DNA from 3 places in the Shinella sp. WSC3-e genome. Region 1 is predicted to be linked to each of the others. Evidence: predicted binding sites of a transcription regulator. Region 1 holds the regulator's gene; each other region holds the start of a gene.

Region 1 (4,090 bases):
CGCGTCGTGATGGCGTTGATCCCGGGCTTCTCCGAGCGTTATCCCGCCAAGAAGATCGCCGCCGCCGGGGCGCTCGTCATGGTGACGCTCTACATCCTCGTCTCGGGCGGCGCGATCTCCGCCGTGCGTTCCTGGATCATGATCTGCGTCATGCTCGTCGCGGTGCTGTTCGGCCGGTCCGCGATCAGCCTGCGCAACGTGGCACTTTCGGCGATCCTCATCCTGGTCGCGACGCCGTCCGCCGTCACCAATCCCGGCTTCCAGATGTCCTATGCGGCGACGCTCGGGCTCGTCGCCGGCTATGCGGCCTGGCGCGAACGCCCCGTCCGGCGGGAGGACGGGGGAGGGCGCCTGAAACTCTTCGGCGGCGCGCTCGGCCGCTTCTTCGGCGGGCTCATGCTGTCCTCGCTGATCGGCGGGTTCTCGACCCTGATCTATTCCATCGGCCACTTCCACCGCATCCCGGCCTACGGGCTGGCCGGCAACCTGCTCGCCATGCCCGTCATCAGCGCCGTCGTCATGCCCTTCGGTCTCGTCGCCGTGCTCTTGATGCCCCTTGGCCTCGATGCGGTGCCCTTCGCGATCATGGGCAAGGGCATCGAGTGGATGATCGCCCTTTCGACATGGGTCGCGAACTGGAAGGGCGAGATCGTCACCGGCCGCATTGCGCCCGCCGCCTTCCTTCTGGTCGGCCTCGGCGGCGGCCTTGTCTGCATCCTGCGCACGCGGCTGCGCCATGCGGGAACGTTGCTTGTCGGCCTCGGCCTCGCCATCGCCTGCTGGCCGGCCGGACGCGATGCGCCGGAGGCGCTGGTGTCGGAGGACGGCCGCCTCGTCGCCATCCTTCATGGCGAAACCGTCGCGACGAACCGTGCGCGGCCGCCGGACTTCATCTATGCGCAGTGGCGGCGCGCCCTCCGGCTCGGCGATCTTGCAAAACCGGACATCCGCCGGAGCGCGGGATTGACTATCGAGGACGCGGGCGAGCCCTCCGGTGCAACCGGAGACCGGAAACGGCCCCGGCGCAAGGCCGACCGGCAAAAGGCGAGGGACGCCATGGCCGCGGCTTTCACGGCGGCGAGAGAGGGCGACAATTTCGTTTGCGAGGCAAAGGCATTCTGCGCCGCCGTCTCGCCGAGCGGCTGGCGGATCGTCACCCTGGACGACGTCGCCTTCCTGGGCACGGCCTGCGACGCCGCCGATCTCGTCGTCGTTCCCTTTGCCCTCCGGCTGGAGGTCTGCCGTTCGGGCGCCCGCCTGGTGACGGCGCGTCATCTGAGGCGAACCGGCGCCCTCGAGATCCGGCCGGATCCTGAAGGCGCATCCGGCGCTCTCTCCGGGGCCGACATCACGCCGGCCGTCGAAAGCTTAGCCCGGCCGTGGTCCCGCCATCGCACCTATGACTGGCGCACCGGCACCTTCGATCTTCCGAAGGATCAGTTGTAGCGGCGGATGAGGCCGACCAGCTTGCCCTGGATCTTCACGCGGTCCGGCCCGAAGATGCGGGTCTCGTAGGCTGGGTTTGCCGCTTCGAGCGCGATGGACGCGCCCTTGCGGCGGAAGCGCTTCAAGGTCGCCTCCTCGTCGTCGACAAGCGCCACGATGATTTCACCGGGATTGGCGCTGCTGGCATTGCGGATGATGACCGTGTCGCCGTCGAGAATGCCGGCCTCGATCATCGAGTCGCCCTTGACCTCCAGCGCATAGTGCTCACCGTTGCCGATCATCTCGGCCGGCACGGTGATGTCATGCGTGTTGTTCTGGATGGCGGAGATCGGCACGCCGGCGGCGATGCGGCCCATGACCGGTACGGAGACGGAAGACGGGATCTCCGCGATCGGCGTGCGCTGCGGCGGGGCGGCGGCCGGGGCCTGCTTGCCGCGGCTGCCCTCGATGACCGCCGGCGAAAAGCCGCGGCGCGGCTGCAGGCTCTGGGTATAGGCCTCGGGAAGCTTGATCACCTCCAGCGCGCGGGCCCGGTTGGGCAGGCGCCGGATGAAGCCGCGCTCCTCCAGCGCCGTGATGAGGCGGTGGATGCCGGACTTGGAGGCGAGATCCAGCGCATCCTTCATCTCGTCGAAGGAGGGGGGAATGCCGGACTCCTTCATCCGTTCATGAATGAACAGGAGAAGTTCCTGTTGTTTGCGCGTGAGCATGGCCCCTCCACCGAGAATCGTGTGAAACAAATCCAGAACAGACACTATCTGTTCCATATGTGTTCCGCAAGGGGTTGCTGAAACAATAATAGTACTGTTCAGGCGGCAGGTTCGCGCAGCAGAAGAACCGTGCAGGGCGTGCCCGCCGGGGCCGCCGGGGCGTGGGGCGGGCGGACGAGCAGGCCTTCGGAGACGGCGAACGCCTTCATCATCGAGGAATCCTGCTTGTCGAGGGGCGTGACGAGCAGTTCGCCGGCGGGGCCGCGGGCGATGCGCGCGCGGACATAGTCCTGCCGGTGGTCGTTCTCCTTGAGCGGCACGGCGGCGACGGCCGGATGTTGCCGGTCTTTCGCCGGCAGGCGGGCGAGACGGCGCACGAGGGGAGCGAGGAAGAGATGCGAGCAGACGAGGCTCGAAACGGGATTGCCGGGCAGGCCCACCACCTGGACCGCGCCGAGGCGGCCGACCATCAGGGGTTTTCCCGGGCGCATGGCGATGCGCCAGAAATCGAGTTCCATGCCCGCCTCGCCGAGCACGGGCTGCACGAGGTCGAAATCCCCGACGGAGGCGCCGCCGAGCGTGACGAGCACGTCGATATCCTGCGTCAGCGCGTGGCGAACGGCCTCCAGCAGCGCCTGCCTGTCGTCGCGAACGATGCCGAGGTCGATCACCTCCGCGCCGGCCTCCCGGGCGAGGGCGGCGACGCCGTAGGTGTTGGAGGCGATGATCTGGCTGGCGCCGGGCGGCGTGCCGGGCGGCACGAGCTCGTCGCCGGTGGCGAGCAGGGCGATGCGGGGGCGGGCATAGACCGGCAAGACGGGGTGGTTCATCGCCGCCGCCACGGTCAGCCGGCCGGCATCGAGCACGTCGCCGGCCTTCAGGACGACCTCGCCCTCGGAGAAATCCTGGCCGCGGGGACGGATGTGGCGGCCCTTCGGGGTGAGGAAGGTGGTGCGGATGCGGCCGTCTTCCAGCACCGCGGCATCTTCCTGCAGCAGAACGGTATCGGCGAAGGCCGGCAGCGGGGCGCCGGTGAAGATGCGCACCGCCTCGCCGGGCGCCGCGATGCCCTCGAAGGCATGGCCGGCCGAGGAGAGGCCGACGACCGACAGGACGGAGCCGAGCACGGCGATGTCCGCATGGCGCACCGCATAGCCGTCCATGGCGGAATTGTCGAAGGGCGGCTGCGTCAGCCGTGCGGCGATGTCTTCGGCGAGCACGCGGCCGTCGGCCTCGTGCAGCCCAACCGTCTCCGTCCGCCGCGTCGGCCGGGCGGCGGAAAGCAGGCGGTCGAGGGCGTCCGCGACGCTGAGGAGGGACATCAGCCGGCGTCTCCGCGCCGGTAGTCGCCGGAGCGTCCGCCGGATTTTTCGACGAGGCGGATGCCGCTTATCTCCATTTCGCGGTCAGCGGCCTTGGCCATGTCGTAGATGGTGAGGCAGGCGACGCTGACGGCGGTGAGCGCTTCCATCTCGACGCCGGTGCGGCCGGTGAGCTTGGCCATCGCCTCGACGCGCAGGCCCGGCAGGGCGCGGTCCTCGAAGACCTCCACGGCCACCTTGGTCAGCATCAACGGATGGCAGAGCGGGATGAGGCTCGCGGTCTGCTTGGCGGCCATGATGCCGGCAAGGCGCGCCGTGCCGATCACGTCGCCCTTCTTGGCATTGCCGCTAAGGATGAGCTCCAGCGTCGCCGGCGCCATGCGGACGAAGCCTTCGGCTCTTGCAACGCGCACCGTCTCGGCCTTGTCGCCGACATCCACCATGCTGGCTTGCCCGGCGGCGTCGATATGGGTGAGCGTGCGGGCCTCGCCCGTCATTGCGCGACCGCCATCATTCCGCCGCCAGCATGCCGGCGGAGCCGGTCAGGAGCTCGCGCGTCGCGGCCGCCACGTCGTCCTTGCGCATCAGGCTCTCGCCGACGAGGAAGGTGGA
Region 2 (4,090 bases), 1.9 Mb from region 1:
GGCCGCATTCTATGACGCGGTTCTTGCGCCGCTCGGCTACGCGCGGGTCTGGTCGGTTATCCGCCCCGGCGAGCCGGGCCAGGCTGTCGGCTACGGCCCGCCCGGCGGCGGCGACAAGCCCTGCCTGAAGGATCACGGCACGGCCGCCACCGCGCCGGGGCCGGGCTTCCACATCGCTTTTGCCGCACCGAGCCGCGGCGCGGTCGATGCCTTCCATCGGGCCGCCCTTGCCGCGGGCGCGACCATGGCCCACCCGGACTGCGCCTCCCCTACGGCCCGACCTACTATGCCGCCTTCATCATCGATCCGGACGAACACCGCATCGAAGCCGTCTGCAAGGACCCCGCGGGACCGCCCGCCGGCAGGTGAACCGTTCGTCCGCGCCCGATCGGCAAGGCTCAGCCATGCCCGCATAGGGCATCGGCATACCAGACCCACGCTCCCACTCTCCTTCGGCGGGACCGCTGCCTTCTTCCCGAAAACTCACGCCGCCGCGGAGAGCCGCTCGCCGGCGATGCGATAGGAAATCGCCTCCGCCAGATGGATGCGGCCGACGACCGGCGCCTCGTCGAGATCGGCGAGCGTGCGGGCGACCTTGAGGATGCGATGGTAGCCGCGCGCGGAAAAATGCATCTTCTCCGCCGCATCGCGCAGGAGCTGGAGACCGCCGGGATCGGGCTCCGCCACCTTTTCGACGAGCGCGGTCGAGGCGCGCGCATTGCTGGTGACGGAAGCCATGCCGAGCCGGGCGAAACGGTCGATCTGCAGGGCACGGGCACGGGCGACGCGGCGGGCGACGGTCTCGCTGGCCTCGGCGGCCATCGGGCGGATGAGGTCCGTCGCGGAGACGGCCGGCACGTCGATGCGGATATCGATGCGATCCATCAGCGGGCCGGAAATGCGGGCCTGGTAGTCGCTCATGCAGCGCGGGCCGCGGGCGCAGGTCCGGCCGGGTTCGCCCGCCATGCCGCAGCGGCAGGGGTTCATCGCCGCAACGAGCTGCATGGCGGCGGGATAGCTCACCCGGTGGTTCGCCCGGGCGATGATGCATTCCCCGGTCTCGAGCGGCTGGCGCAGCGCATCGAGCGCCTGGGGCGAGAATTCCGGCAGCTCGTCGAGGAAGAGCACGCCGTTATGGGCCAGCGAGACCTCGCCCGGCCTTGCCCGCGACCCGCCGCCGACGAGCGCGGCCATGGTGGCGGAATGATGCGGCGCGCGGAAGGGCCGGCGATCCGACAGCCGGCCGCCGGAAAGCTGGCCGGCGATGGAATGGATCATCGAGACCTCCAGCAGCTCCCGCGGCGAGAGCGGCGGCAGGATGGCGGCAAGGCGCGCGGCCAGCATGGACTTTCCCGAGCCCGGCGGGCCGACCATCAGGAGATTATGGTTGCCGGCCGCCGCCACTTCCAGCGCCCGCTTGGCGCTTTCCTGGCCGCGGATATCGGCAAGGTCCGGCAGGTCCGCGGCTGCCGCCCGGATTGCCGGCGCCGGCCGGGACAGGACCTGCGTTCCCTTGAAATGATTGGCGAGCGCAATCAGGCTGCGCGGCGCCAGGATATCGAGGCCGCTGCCGGCCCAGGCGGCTTCCGCGCCGTTTTCCGCCGGACAGATCAGCCCCTTGCCGAGCGCGTTCGCCCCCATGGCGGCGGGCAGCGCCCCGGCGACGGCGGCGATCGTCCCGTCGAGGTTCAGCTCACCGATGACGACATAGTCCTCCAGCGCATCGCCCGGCACGGCGCCGAGCGCCATCATCAGGCCGAGCGCGATGGCAAGGTCGTAGTGGCTGCCTTCCTTCGGCAGGTCCGCCGGGGCGAGATTGACCGTCACGCGCTTCGGCGGCAGCGAAAGGCCGGAGGCATGCAGGGCCGCCTGCACCCGCTCGCGGCTTTCGGCGACCGCCTTGTCCGGCAGGCCGACGATCTGCATGCCCACCTTGCCGGGCGCCACCATGACCTGCACGTCGACGGGCACGCCCTCGATGCCCTGGAATGCGATCGTCCCGACCCGCGCCACCATGATTGCCTCCGCCCGTTCCCGCGGCGCTGCGCCATTCTCGGCGCAAGGCTACCGCGACACGTTTTCGCCGAAAACGTCCCCTGCACCCGCCCCTGGGTTGCATCTGCAAATCTGGCATGGAATCCGGAATGAAACAAGAACAATCATAGAACTTGCGAGAGAATTTTCCGCGCGCCGGTTGCAGCCGGTTGCATTTGCGGAACGAAGGCGGGACGTTCGCGAACGGAACGTCCCGCAAAACCCTTCGAGGCGGGCCGCAAGACGCTCAGCGCTTGCTTTCGATGGCGTCCCACAGCAGGGCGGAGATGTCGGCGCCGCCGAATTTCCTGACTTCCCGGATGCCGGTCGGGGAGGTCACGTTGATCTCGGTCATGTAGTCGCCGATGACGTCGATGCCGACGAAGAGGAAGCCGCGCTCGCGCAGCGCCGGGCCGATGCGGGTGCAGATCTCCTTTTCGCGGGCCGTCAGCTCGGTCGGCTCCGGGCGGCCGCCGGCATGCATGTTGGAGCGGGCGTCGTGTTCGGCAGGCACGCGGTTGATGGCGCCGACCGGCTCGCCGTCGACGAGCAGGATGCGCTTGTCGCCCTTGCGCACGTCCGGCAGGTATTGCTGGGCGATGAAGGGTTCGCGGAACATCTGGCCGAACATTTCGAGCAGCGAGGAAAGGTTGCGGTCGTCCTTGGTGGAATGGAAGACGCCGGCACCGCCATTGCCGTAGAGCGGCTTCAGGATCATGTCGCCCATCTCCTCGCGGAAACGGCGGATTTCGGCGGGATCGCGCGTGATCAGCGTTGCCGGCATGAGGTCGGCGAATTCGGTGACGAAGATCTTCTCCGGCGAGTTGCGCACCCAGGCGGGGTCGTTGACGACAAGCGTCCTGGGGTGGATGCGCTCCAGGAGATGCGTCGAGGTGATGTAGGACATGTCGAAGGGCGGGTCCTGGCGCAGGAGCACCACGTCCATCGTCGAGAGGTCGACGCGCTCGGGCGTGCCGAGCGTATAGTGATCGCCCTTGACGTCGCGCAGTTCCATCGGCTCGACGGCGGCATAGACCTTGCCGTCGCGCAGGCTGAGGCGGTCGGGCGTGTAGTGGAACAGCCTGTAGCCCCGGTTCTGCGCCTCCAGGCTCATGGCGAAGGTGGAATCGCCGGCGATGTTGATGGTCGACACATGGTCCATCTGGACCGCGACGTTCTTGATCTTTGCCATGAAAAGTCCCCTCAGGAATGCCCGACACATTTAGGGTGCGGGCGGCGCGATGGCAACGGGCCTCGCGCGGGGTCAGGCGAAGCCGTCGATCCGGCAGGTGATGAGGTCGTGGTCGGAGAGCGGACGGCCGGAAGGATCGAGCGAGGGCACGATGCGCGTATCGGAAACCGCAAGGCCGCGCGAGAAGAACCAGTCGAGCTTCATGGCCCGTTCCGGCCAGCGCGTGATGAGGCTCGGGCGTGTCGTCATCCTGTCCAGCGGACCGCCATGGCGGGTGAAGCCGCGCTCGGCCGCGCGGGCGAAAAGCCCTTCCGCCTCGAAGTCGCCGCCGGCATGGTTGCCGGTGTTGAGATCACCGCCGATGAGGACGGGGTGGCCGGGGAAGGCCGCATCGAGGGCGTCGATAAGGCCGACCATCTGGCGCTCGCGATAGGCGGCCGTGGTGGCGCTTTCGAAATGGGTGGAGACGAGAACGAGCGGGCCGGCCTCCGTGTTGACGACGGCGCCGACCGCCATGCGCTCGCCGAGGCGCGGCTGGTCGGCCTCGCCCATGAACCAGAGGCGCTCGCCCTCCAGCCGCAGCAGGAAGGCCGCGTGCAGCGGCACGGTGGCCATGAGGCCGTTGCCGTGCAGGCCGCGGCGGTTGAACCGGTCCCTGCAGAATTCCAGCTCCGTATCCGAGCCGAGGCCGAGCTCGATGAACTCGACGCCGTAGAGATAGGCCATGCCGAGATCGCCGGCGACCTCGGCCGTGGTGTGGCGCTGGCGCGTGCGGGCCATGCCGTCGTCCATCTCGGAGAGCAGAACGATCTCGGCACCGGTGGCGCCGAGATGTTCGGCGCTTTCGAGCGGGAAGAGGCAGCG
Region 3 (4,090 bases), 160 kb from region 1:
GGGGAGATCGGATGGAGCAGCGCCTCGCCTCTCTTCAACGGTGCTGATCAAGCCAGGTTTGCACGTCTTGCCAATCTCCCCCTTGAGGGGGAGATGGCCGGCAGGCCAGAGGGGGGGACGCAAAGCGCAGACTGCCTATCCTTGTGCAATCGCCCCACGCAAAGGGCAGGCCCCCGGGCCGGCGGCTCAGTCCGCCAGTGCCACGGCGATTTCCGCCGCCAGCCGCGCATTGTTCTCGACGAGCGCGATGTTCGTCTTGAGGCTGCGGCCGTCCGTCAGGCGGAACAGGCTGTCGAGCAGGTAGGGCGTGACGGCCTTGCCGGCGATCTCGTCGCGTTCGGCATTGTCGAGCGCGCGGGCGATGTAGATCTCCATCTCCTCGCGTTCGATCTCGTCGGCCTCCGGCACCGGATTGGCGATCAGCATGCCGCCGTCGACGCCGAGCTGGTCGCGCACCTTCTGGAAATTGGCGATGGCCGCCGGGCTGTTCAGCGTCAGCGGGCTCATCAGGCCCGAATCGCGCGACCAGAAGGCCGGGAAGACCGGGCTGTCATAGGTGACGACGGGCACGCCGCGCGTCTCCAGCACTTCCAGGGTCTTCGGGATGTCGAGGATCGCCTTGGCCCCCGCGCAGACGACGATGACGCCGGTGCGCGACAGTTCGTCGAGGTCGGCGGAGATGTCGAAGGTCTCCTCGGCCTTGCGGTGCACGCCGCCGATGCCGCCGGTCGCGAAGACCCTGATGCCGGCGCGCGCCGCGCCGATCATTGTCGCCGCCACGGTCGTCGCGCCCGTGCGGCGCTCGGCGATCGCGAAGGCGAGGTCGGCGCGCGACAGCTTCATCGCGCCCTCGGTCTGCGCCAGCGCTTCCAGCCGCGCATCGTCGAGGCCGATATGCAGCACGCCGTCGATGACGGCGATGGTCGCCGGCACGGCGCCTTCCTCGCGGATGATGCGCTCGACGCTGCGGGCCATGTCGAGGTTGCCCGGATAGGGCATGCCGTGGGTGATGATCGTCGATTCGAGCGCGACGATCGGTGCGCCGCGGCTCTTGGCGGCGGCGACTTCGTCCGAATACTGCATCGGCAGGAGGGTGGAAACGGGTCTGGTCATGCGGTGTCCTTGCAGGAATTTCGGCAAAAAAGTCTCATGCCATCCCTTCGGCCTCCGGCACAAGGGAAAGTGCGGCCTGAAGCGCCGCCTGCGACATTTCTTCGGCGACGGCCAGCGGCGAACGCACGGTGATCGCCGCGGCGGCGACCCCGCGGCGCAGCGCCTCGCCGATATCGTGGCCGGTCATCCAGGCATCGAGGAAGCCGGCGGCGAGCGAATCGCCCGCCCCGGTGACGTCGCCGAGCGCGGGCGCCTCCGGCGGCGTGACGAGAACCGCCTTTTCCGCATCGAAGGCGACGACGCCCCGGCCGCCGCGCGTCACGACGCCGGCGCAAAGGCCGGCCGCGCGCAGCGCCTTCGGCCAGCCGGCCGGGTCCTCCGGCGCCGCGCCCGCCAGCGTGCGTGCCTCCGCCTCGTTCATGAACAGGAAGGCGAGGGCGGAGAGGCTCGCCGCAAAGCGCGGCACCTTGGCCGGCGAGATGGCGATGCCGGCGATATGCACGCCCGCGGCGCCCGCCGCCGTCGTCATCGCCGCCAGCGTCTCGGCCGGCAGGTTGGCGTCGGTGAGGATCAGCCCCGCTGCCGCGACCGCCTCGCGCATCGCCCGCTGCTGCAGGCGGCGCGGCGAGAACAGGCGGTAGAGCTCCATGTCCGCCAGCGCGATGACGAGGTTGCCGTCGCGCTCGATGATCGCCGTGTAGCTCGGCGTCGCCCGGTCGAGGAAGGTGAAGGGCGTATCCTCGACGCCTGCCGCCTCCGCCGCCGCCGCGACGATGGCACCGTCCGCATCGCCCCCGCGCGGCGAGACGAGCCGCACCGTGCGGCCGAGCCGGGCCAGGTTGCGCGCCGCATTGAAGGCGCCGCCGCCCGCTTCCACGAACCAGGCGCCGGGATTGCTCGCCCCCGGCGCCGTCTCGCCGGCGATGCGTCCGCGCCTGTCCACATGGGCGCCGCCCATCACCAGTATCGTCTTTCCCGTCATCGTCTTCCTTCATTCCCGCGAGGGACGCGATTCGCCGGCAAAAGCGAGGCGCCCGCGCGGATACATCCTTGTTCCGCCACGGCTTTCAACAGCCGTAAACGAAAAGAGAACACACGCTCGATTCACGAAATCATTCAAATGGATGAATGGACCTTGCAAAAAGAGAACAAAATGTGTACATAGCTTTCATCGACGGCTTCGTTGCCTGTCTTGCTTCAATAACCTAAAGGTGGACCAAATGGCACAGAACACTTTGCGGCTCGTAGAGGATAAAGCAGTGGATAAAAGCAAGGCACTCGAAGCGGCACTCTCCCAGATCGAGCGCTCCTTCGGCAAGGGCTCCATCATGAAGCTCGGCTCGAAGGACAGCGTCGTCGAGATCGAGACGGTGTCGACGGGCTCGCTCAGCCTCGACGTCGCGCTCGGCATCGGCGGCCTGCCCAAGGGCCGCATCATCGAGATCTACGGCCCGGAAAGCTCGGGCAAGACGACGCTGGCGCTGCAGACCATCGCCGAGGCCCAGAAGTCGGGCGGCATCTGCGCCTTCGTCGACGCCGAGCACGCGCTCGACCCGGTCTATGCCCGCAAGCTCGGCGTCGATCTCCAGAACCTGCTGATCTCGCAGCCCGACACCGGCGAACAGGCGCTCGAAATCACCGACACGCTGGTGCGCTCCGGCGCGATCGACGTGCTGGTGGTCGATTCGGTCGCCGCGCTCACGCCGCGCGCCGAAATCGAGGGCGAGATGGGCGAGAGCCTGCCGGGCCTCCAGGCGCGCCTGATGAGCCAGGCGCTGCGCAAGCTCACCGCCTCGATCTCCAAGTCGAACACGATGGTGATCTTCATCAACCAGATCCGCATGAAGATCGGCGTCGTCTACGGCTCGCCGGAAGTGACGACGGGCGGCAACGCGCTGAAGTTCTACGCCTCCGTCCGCCTCGACATCCGCCGCATCGGCGCCGTCAAGGAGCGCGACGAGGTGATCGGCAACCAGACGCGCGTCAAGGTCGTCAAGAACAAGATGGCCCCGCCCTTCAAGCAGGTCGAGTTCGACATCATGTACGGCGAGGGCGTCTCCAAGACCGGCGAGCTCATCGACCTCGGCGTCAAGGCCGGCATCGTGGAGAAGTCCGGCGCCTGGTTCTCCTACAACAGCCAGCGCCTCGGCCAGGGCCGCGAGAACGCCAAGACGTTCCTGCGCGACAATCCGGACCTCGCCCGCGAGATCGAAATGGCACTGCGCCAGAATGCCGGCCTGATCGCCGACCGCTTCCTGGAGAACGGCGGGCCGGATCCGAACGACGCCGACGACGCGGCCGGCATGTAATCGCCGCGCAACGGTTCCGCAAAAATGGGAAAGACCGGCCTCTTCTTCGCGAAAGGCCGGTTTTTTGGTGTCTGGACAGGGGCCGAGGCGGGCGATAAAAGCCTTCAGTTCTCGCGCGCGCCAAGGTTTTCGGCCTTTCCGCATCCAAGCGGCAGGCGCGGGCGGTTTCGACGGAATTCGCAAAAGGGCGGCCTTGTGGGGTCTTCCGGGCGGGCACTCCGGCCGGCGAGGCGGTTTTACCGTCGTTGCAGTGACATTGGGTGGGTGATGCGCCGGTCTTCCGGCGTGAATGGGCAGAGATGAAGGACGCGATATGAGCGGCGTGAATGAGATCCGGTCGACTTTCCTCGACTATTTCCGAAAGAACGGCCACGAGATCGTGCCGTCCAGCCCGCTCGTGCCGCGCAACGACCCGACGCTGATGTTCACCAATGCCGGCATGGTGCAGTTCAAGAACGTCTTCACGGGCCTTGAATCGCGCCCCTATTCCACCGCGACGACCGCCCAGAAGGTCGTGCGTGCCGGCGGCAAGCACAACGACCTCGACAATGTCGGCTATACCGCGCGGCACCTGACCTTCTTCGAGATGCTCGGCAACTTCTCGTTCGGCGACTACTTCAAGGAGCGCGCCATCGAGCTTGCCTGGACGCTGGTGACCAAGGGCTTCG

The links. The regulator LexA, encoded in region 1, represses DNA repair genes until DNA is damaged. The targets are predictions, from matches to a motif close to TGTTCNNNNTGTGTTCNG.
Region 2: a site for LexA is predicted at 2,152-2,169, ahead of AABF56_RS20655 (YifB family Mg chelatase-like AAA ATPase). Genes of this name have one in related genera too.
Region 3: a site for LexA is predicted at 2,258-2,275, ahead of recA (recombinase RecA). Genes of this name have one in related genera too.

Annotation. Positions count from the first base shown of each region.
Region 1 covers NZ_OZ000530.1:1,390,712-1,394,801, forward strand. Annotated here, with positions in the region: gene AABF56_RS07085 (ComEC/Rec2 family competence protein) at 1-1,446, shown strand, start outside; gene lexA (transcriptional repressor LexA) at 1,437-2,156, opposite strand; gene AABF56_RS07095 (molybdopterin molybdotransferase MoeA) at 2,255-3,478, opposite strand; gene moaC (cyclic pyranopterin monophosphate synthase MoaC) at 3,478-3,975, opposite strand; gene trpC (indole-3-glycerol phosphate synthase TrpC) at 3,989-4,090, opposite strand, start outside.
Region 2 covers NZ_OZ000530.1:4,207,464-4,211,553, reverse strand. Annotated here, with positions in the region: partial or broken gene AABF56_RS20660 (VOC family protein) at 1-369, shown strand, start outside; gene AABF56_RS20655 (YifB family Mg chelatase-like AAA ATPase) at 484-2,016, opposite strand; gene gshB (glutathione synthase) at 2,282-3,226, opposite strand; gene AABF56_RS20645 (endonuclease/exonuclease/phosphatase family protein) at 3,299-4,090, opposite strand, start outside.
Region 3 covers NZ_OZ000530.1:1,549,385-1,553,474, reverse strand. Annotated here, with positions in the region: gene AABF56_RS07875 (pseudouridine-5'-phosphate glycosidase) at 187-1,113, opposite strand; gene AABF56_RS07870 (carbohydrate kinase family protein) at 1,148-2,095, opposite strand; gene recA (recombinase RecA) at 2,334-3,422, shown strand; gene alaS (alanine--tRNA ligase) at 3,736-4,090, shown strand, end outside.